One region of the Paenibacillus sp. FSL R10-2782 genome, then DNA from elsewhere that is predicted to be linked to it. Evidence: a T-box and tRNA genes for the amino acid it is inferred to sense, from the RefSeq annotation. Region 1 holds a T-box; the other holds one or more tRNA genes.
The links. The T-box of region 1 lies ahead of ileS (isoleucine--tRNA ligase). A T-box ahead of a tRNA ligase gene usually reads a tRNA of that ligase, here a tRNA-Ile.
Positions count from the first base shown of each region.

Region 2: it encodes a tRNA-Ile, which carries the amino acid that the T-box ahead of ileS (isoleucine--tRNA ligase) is inferred to sense. The anticodon was not compared.

Region 1 is NZ_CP151951.1:3,500,824-3,504,238, reverse strand. It holds gene NST83_RS15855 (YlmH/Sll1252 family protein) at 1-747, shown strand, start outside; gene NST83_RS15850 (DivIVA domain-containing protein) at 919-1,428, shown strand; T-box leader at 1,596-1,882, shown strand; gene ileS (isoleucine--tRNA ligase) at 1,959-3,415, shown strand, end outside.
Region 2 is NZ_CP151951.1:190,802-194,216, forward strand. It holds rRNA gene NST83_RS00790 (16S ribosomal RNA) at 192-1,749, shown strand; rRNA gene rrf (5S ribosomal RNA) at 1,909-2,025, shown strand; tRNA gene NST83_RS00800 (tRNA-Ile) at 2,064-2,140, shown strand; tRNA gene NST83_RS00805 (tRNA-Ala) at 2,162-2,237, shown strand; rRNA gene NST83_RS00810 (23S ribosomal RNA) at 2,492-3,415, shown strand, end outside.

The DNA.
Region 1 (3,415 bases):
GAACGGGATTATGTAGATCGCGCTTCCGAATGGATCAGTCATGCGGGGGCTTATCATGAGCAGAAGCTGACTGATTTTTTGGACCCGCGTCAACTGTACATATTGGAGACGCTTGCCTCGAAGGAAGACAAGGTCACGATTAGGGTAGATGGCGGTTATGAGGCATCGGAACGAAAGCGGGCGCTAATAGCGCCCGATTATTCGTATGTGGACGGAGAGAATATGGGTATTCAGGTTCTTTCCGTCACGTCCGATGATCATAAAATTAGCACGCTGGAGCACGGGGATTATCTGGGTGCAATATTAGGACTTGGAATCAAGCGTGGAAAAATAGGGGATATTCATGTGCTGGACGATGGGTGCCATGTATTGGTGGCTTCTGAGATCAGCGATTTTATTACGATGCATTTACAGCAGGTTCACCGTGTTCATGTGTGGACAGAACTGTTGTCTCCAGAAAATCTGCGGACGAAGGATGTTGCATTGGAGCCGCTGGACTTGTCGGTGGCTTCTTTGCGTCTGGATGGCATTGCCAGTGATGTGTACAAGCTGAGCCGCAGCAAGATTTTAGCTCCGATCCGGGCCGGACGGTGCCGGGTGAATTGGAAGGTGGAGGAGAATCCATCCACTTCACTTAAAGCGGGCGATGTTATTTCCATGCAGGGATTTGGGCGTTTCAAAGTGCTGGAAACAGATGGAATGACAAAAAAAGGACGATTCCGTGTCAAAATTGGTAAGTTTATATAGCTGGTGGCAGGATTCACGAGCTTTCTGTCGAAAGAATTAAGCTATAGTGGAGAACTGGAACGATTTTTCTCTGTACAGCATTCACAAAACGGGGTATGATGACCGATAGATGATAGTGAGCGTCGTGACGCGGAAAATGTTTTTTTGTCAATCTTATAGGAGGTGGACGGCATGCCATTAACGCCATTGGATATACATAACAAGGAATTTGCCCGCCGGCTTCGCGGTTATGACGAAGATCAGGTCAATGAATTTTTGGATCAGGTGATCAAGGATTACGAGGGCGTTATCCGTGAAAATAAAGAACTGAGTACACAGCTGTTGAATGTTCAGGAGAAGCTTGATCATTTTTCGACCATTGAGGATACGCTGAGCAAGACGATTATTGTGGCGCAAGAAGCGGCTGATGAAGTCCGTAACAACGCCAAGAAAGAATCGCAGCTCATCGTGAAGGAAGCGGAAAAGAATGCGGACCGCATTGTGAATGAAGCGTTATCTAAATCCCGCAAAATTGCGTTGGAGGTCGAGGAACTAAAGAAGCAGGCTTCGATTTACCGGGCACGTTTTCGTACACTGGTGGAGGCGCAGCTTGACTTGTTAAGTCAGGACGGATGGGAAGCGCTTGAAAATCGTGAACGCGAAGTGCTGGAGCGCGAGCGTGAAATGAAAGAAATTTATTAATCGTCATTTCTGACAGCGATGATCTGGTCCCGTCAGGGTTGACTTTTATCTTCAAAGAGGCTATAACTGTAAATACTATACTGAATATCACGTTATCCGTTATAGATAATGGGTTGTTATTCAGGGCAGCGAAGCTGCTGATTTAATATCCCGATGAATTTAACATTTGTAATTCGTTGATGGGAACGAGTACGTCATGATTTTGTCCCTCAGAGAGTTGGCCTTTTTCCGGTGCAAGCCAACGTTCAGAACATGACCGAAGATCATCCCTGAGAAGTGAGCTGAAGCGCTTGAGTTTTATCCGGCGTGTGTAAGCTATCACCGTGTGCCATACGTTACAATGGCGCCCTGCTGTAGTTGAGTAGGGCTCGGAGAGTCGTGAAGGGATCAGTCTTTTTAGAATGGTCTGTTTACGAAATCAGGGTGGTAACGCGAGCACAGTCTCGTCCCTTTACAGGGACGGGGCTTTTTTGTTGCTTTTTTTCAGAGAATGCTACAGAAACTGATGAACAGAGAGGAAGAGTGACATTATGAACAGAGTAGATGTCAAAGAAAAGGCACGGTCCCGCGACCTGCGCATCCTGAGCAAATGGAAGCAGGAGGACACGTTCCGCAAAACGATCACGCATCGTGAGGGTAAGCCAAACTTTGTATTTTATGAAGGCCCGCCAACAGCTAATGGTAAACCGCATATCGGTCACATGCTGGGCCGTGTAATTAAGGATTTTGTCGGCCGTTACCAGACGATGAAGGGGTATCGTGTCGTACGTAAGGCGGGTTGGGATACCCATGGCCTGCCGGTAGAATTAGGTGTACAGAAGCAACTGGGCATTTCCCATAAGCCTGAAATTGAGGAATACGGCGTTGAAAAGTTTATCAAAAAATGTAAAGCCAGCGTGTTTGAGTATGAGCAGCAATGGCGTGATCTGACCGAAGCGATCGGCTACTGGACAGACCTCGATCATCCATACATCACGCTGGATAATAATTATATCGAGAGTGTGTGGAACATTCTGGCGACGATTCACGAAAAGGATCTGCTGTATCGCGGTCATCGCGTAAGTCCGTATTGTCCGGATTGTCAGACAACGCTGAGTTCCCATGAAGTGGCACAGGGCTACAAAGACGTGAAAGACCTGAGTGCCACGGCCAAATTTAAGCTGCATAGCAGTGGTGAATATGTACTGGCCTGGACGACAACACCTTGGACCTTGCCGAGTCACGTGGCACTGGCTGTCAATCCTGACCTGGAGTACGCTCGTGTGAAACAGGAAGACGGTGTATACATCGTTGCCAAAAATCTCGTCGAAGATGTGATTAAAGGCGATCATGAAGTGATTGGCACGCTGCCGGGTTCGGAACTGGTAGGTCAAACGTATACTCCGCCATTTACGTATTTCCAAGTCGAGAAGGGCAATCAGATTCTGGGTGCGAAGTTCGTAACGGACTCCAGCGGTACAGGTATCGTTCATATGGCTCCGGCGCATGGCGAGGATGATTACCGGGTATGCCGTGAAAATGGCGTTGGATTCATCAATGTGGTGGATCTCCAAGGTAACTATGTAGACGAAATCACTGATTTTGCAGGCCGTTTTGTGAAGGACTGTGATGTGGATATTGTTAAAATGCTGTCGGAAAAAGGTTTGTTGTACAGCAAAGAAAAATACGAGCATAGTTATCCGTTCTGCTGGCGCTGTGATACTCCGCTATTGTACTACGCCATGGACAGCTGGTTTATCAAAACAACCGCCATCAAGGATCAACTGATTGCCAACAATAACGAAGTTGAATGGTATCCGGGTCATATACGCGAAGGACGCTTCGGCAAGTTTTTGGAGGAATTGGTGGACTGGAACATCAGCCGTGATCGCTATTGGGGCACACCGCTGAATATCTGGGTTTGTGAGGAAACCGGAGAGCAGTTCGCTCCGCATAGTATTGCTGAACTACGGGAACGTGCGATTGGTGTACCAGCCGACATTGAGCT
Region 2 (3,415 bases), 2.3 Mb from region 1:
AGAGAATATGAAGGTTTGATCTTTGAAAACTGAACAACGAGTGAGTACGGATTTTGCTTGCAAAATCCAACGCTGAGATTTTGGTACATGCCGTCAGGCTGTATAAAATGGAAGCGAACAATGAGATATTTTATCTCGTCAGTTTCAAAATGAGCGAATCGCTCTTTCTATAAACCAGCTTCGGTTGGTCTTTAATGGAGAGTTTGATCCTGGCTCAGGACGAACGCTGGCGGCGTGCCTAATACATGCAAGTCGAGCGGGGTTATTTTAGAAGCTTGCTTTTAAAATAACCTAGCGGCGGACGGGTGAGTAACACGTAGGCAACCTGCCCCTCAGACTGGGATAACTACCGGAAACGGTAGCTAATACCGGATACATCCTTTCCCTGCATGGGGAGAGGAGGAAAGACGGAGCAATCTGTCACTGATGGATGGGCCTGCGGCGCATTAGCTAGTTGGTGGGGTAAAGGCCTACCAAGGCGACGATGCGTAGCCGACCTGAGAGGGTGATCGGCCACACTGGGACTGAGACACGGCCCAGACTCCTACGGGAGGCAGCAGTAGGGAATCTTCCGCAATGGGCGAAAGCCTGACGGAGCAACGCCGCGTGAGTGATGAAGGTTTTCGGATCGTAAAGCTCTGTTGCCAGGGAAGAACGTCTTGTAGAGTAACTGCTACAAGAGTGACGGTACCTGAGAAGAAAGCCCCGGCTAACTACGTGCCAGCAGCCGCGGTAATACGTAGGGGGCAAGCGTTGTCCGGAATTATTGGGCGTAAAGCGCGCGCAGGCGGCTCTTTAAGTCTGGTGTTTAATCCCGAGGCTCAACTTCGGGTCGCACTGGAAACTGGGGAGCTTGAGTGCAGAAGAGGAGAGTGGAATTCCACGTGTAGCGGTGAAATGCGTAGATATGTGGAGGAACACCAGTGGCGAAGGCGACTCTCTGGGCTGTAACTGACGCTGAGGCGCGAAAGCGTGGGGAGCAAACAGGATTAGATACCCTGGTAGTCCACGCCGTAAACGATGAATGCTAGGTGTTAGGGGTTTCGATACCCTTGGTGCCGAAGTTAACACATTAAGCATTCCGCCTGGGGAGTACGGTCGCAAGACTGAAACTCAAAGGAATTGACGGGGACCCGCACAAGCAGTGGAGTATGTGGTTTAATTCGAAGCAACGCGAAGAACCTTACCAGGTCTTGACATCCCCCTGACCGGTCTAGAGATAGGCCTTTCCTTCGGGACAGGGGAGACAGGTGGTGCATGGTTGTCGTCAGCTCGTGTCGTGAGATGTTGGGTTAAGTCCCGCAACGAGCGCAACCCTTATGCTTAGTTGCCAGCAGGTCAAGCTGGGCACTCTAAGCAGACTGCCGGTGACAAACCGGAGGAAGGTGGGGATGACGTCAAATCATCATGCCCCTTATGACCTGGGCTACACACGTACTACAATGGCCGGTACAACGGGAAGCGAAAGAGCGATCTGGAGCGAATCCTAGAAAAGCCGGTCTCAGTTCGGATTGCAGGCTGCAACTCGCCTGCATGAAGTCGGAATTGCTAGTAATCGCGGATCAGCATGCCGCGGTGAATACGTTCCCGGGTCTTGTACACACCGCCCGTCACACCACGAGAGTTTACAACACCCGAAGTCGGTGGGGTAACCCGCAAGGGAGCCAGCCGCCGAAGGTGGGGTAGATGATTGGGGTGAAGTCGTAACAAGGTAGCCGTATCGGAAGGTGCGGCTGGATCACCTCCTTTCTATGGAGAATCGTTTCCTGCAACGGAAACATTCAAATCAGCAGGTACAACGTACCTGTGAACGGATATTCAATTCGGTTCATCACATCTGTGTGAATGAAGTGAATATCCAAAGCGACTCACTCGTTGCTCAGTTTTGAGAGCTCAAACTCTCAAACGTTTGGTGGCGATAGCGGAGGGGTTCCACACGTACCCATCCCGAACACGACCGTTAAGCCCTCCAGCGCCGATGGTACTTGGACCGCAGGGTCCTGGGAGAGTAGGACGTCGCCAAGCGCAACCACTAAAGAAGAACTTCTTTGGTGGTTTATTATGGGCCCTTAGCTCAGCTGGTTAGAGCGCACCCCTGATAAGGGTGAGGTCGGTGGTTCGAGTCCACTAGGGCCCACCATATAATTTTATATCACCTTTTGGGGCCATAGCTCAGCTGGGAGAGCGCCTGCCTTGCAAGCAGGAGGTCAGCGGTTCGATCCCGCTTGGCTCCACCAATTACAAATTCATTAAAAACTGCATGGTGATCGTGAACTCTTCGGAGTTTGGCTGATAATCACACAGGTTACAGTTTCAATGAAACTGTATTGCACCTTGAAAACTGGATACCGAAACGAAATTGCGTTTTAGAATATTCCTTTACGCTGATCTTGTGTAAACAAGTGAAATAAAGGTAGCTGCCTTGAATTTCATTCACACATTCGTGTGGAACCGAAATTCAAAGCAAATCGCATTTACGAAGTAAATGCTAGGTTAAGCTACAAAGAGCACACGGAGGATGCCTAGGCGCCAGGAGCCGACGAAGGACGTGGCGAACAACGATAAAGCCTCGGGGAGCTGTAAGCAAGCTTTGATCCGGGGATGTCCGAATGGGGAAACCCGGCTGTCTTCATCGACAGTCACTTTCTGCTGAATACATAGGCAGAACAGAGGCATACCAGGGGAACTGAAACATCTAAGTACCCTGAGGAAGAGAAAACAATAGTGATTCCGTCAGTAGCGGCGAGCGAACGCGGATTAGCCCAAACCAAGGAGCTTGCTCCTTGGGGTTGTGGGACGTCTCACATGGAGTTACAAAGGAACCGGTTAGATGAAGAGGTCTGGAAAGGCCCGCCAGAGAAGGTAAAAGCCCTGTAGTTCAAAACCTGTTCCCTCCGAGACGGATCCCGAGTAGTGCGGGGCACGTGAAACCCCGTATGAATCCGGCAGGACCATCTGCCAAGGCTAAATACTCCCTGGCGACCGATAGTGAAGCAGTACCGTGAGGGAAAGGTGAAAAGCACCCCGGAAGGGGAGTGAAATAGATCCTGAAACCGTGTGCTTACAAGAAGTCAGAGCCCGATCTATGGGTGATGGCGTGCCTTTTGTAGAATGAACCGGCGAGTTACGTTCCCGTGCAAGGTTAAGGTGAAAAACTGTAGCCGTAGCGAAAGCGAGTCTGAATAGGGCGACTTGAGTACGTGGACGTAGACCCGAAACCGGGTGATCTACCCCTGTCCAGGGTGAAGGTGCGGTAACACGCACTGGAGGCCCGAACCCACGCATGTTGAAAAATGCGGGGATGAGGTGGGGGTAGCGGAGAAATTCCAATCGAACCCGGAGATAGCTGGTTCTCCCCGAAATAGCTTTAGGGCTAGCCTCGGAATAAGAGTCGTGGAGGTAGAGCACTGATTGG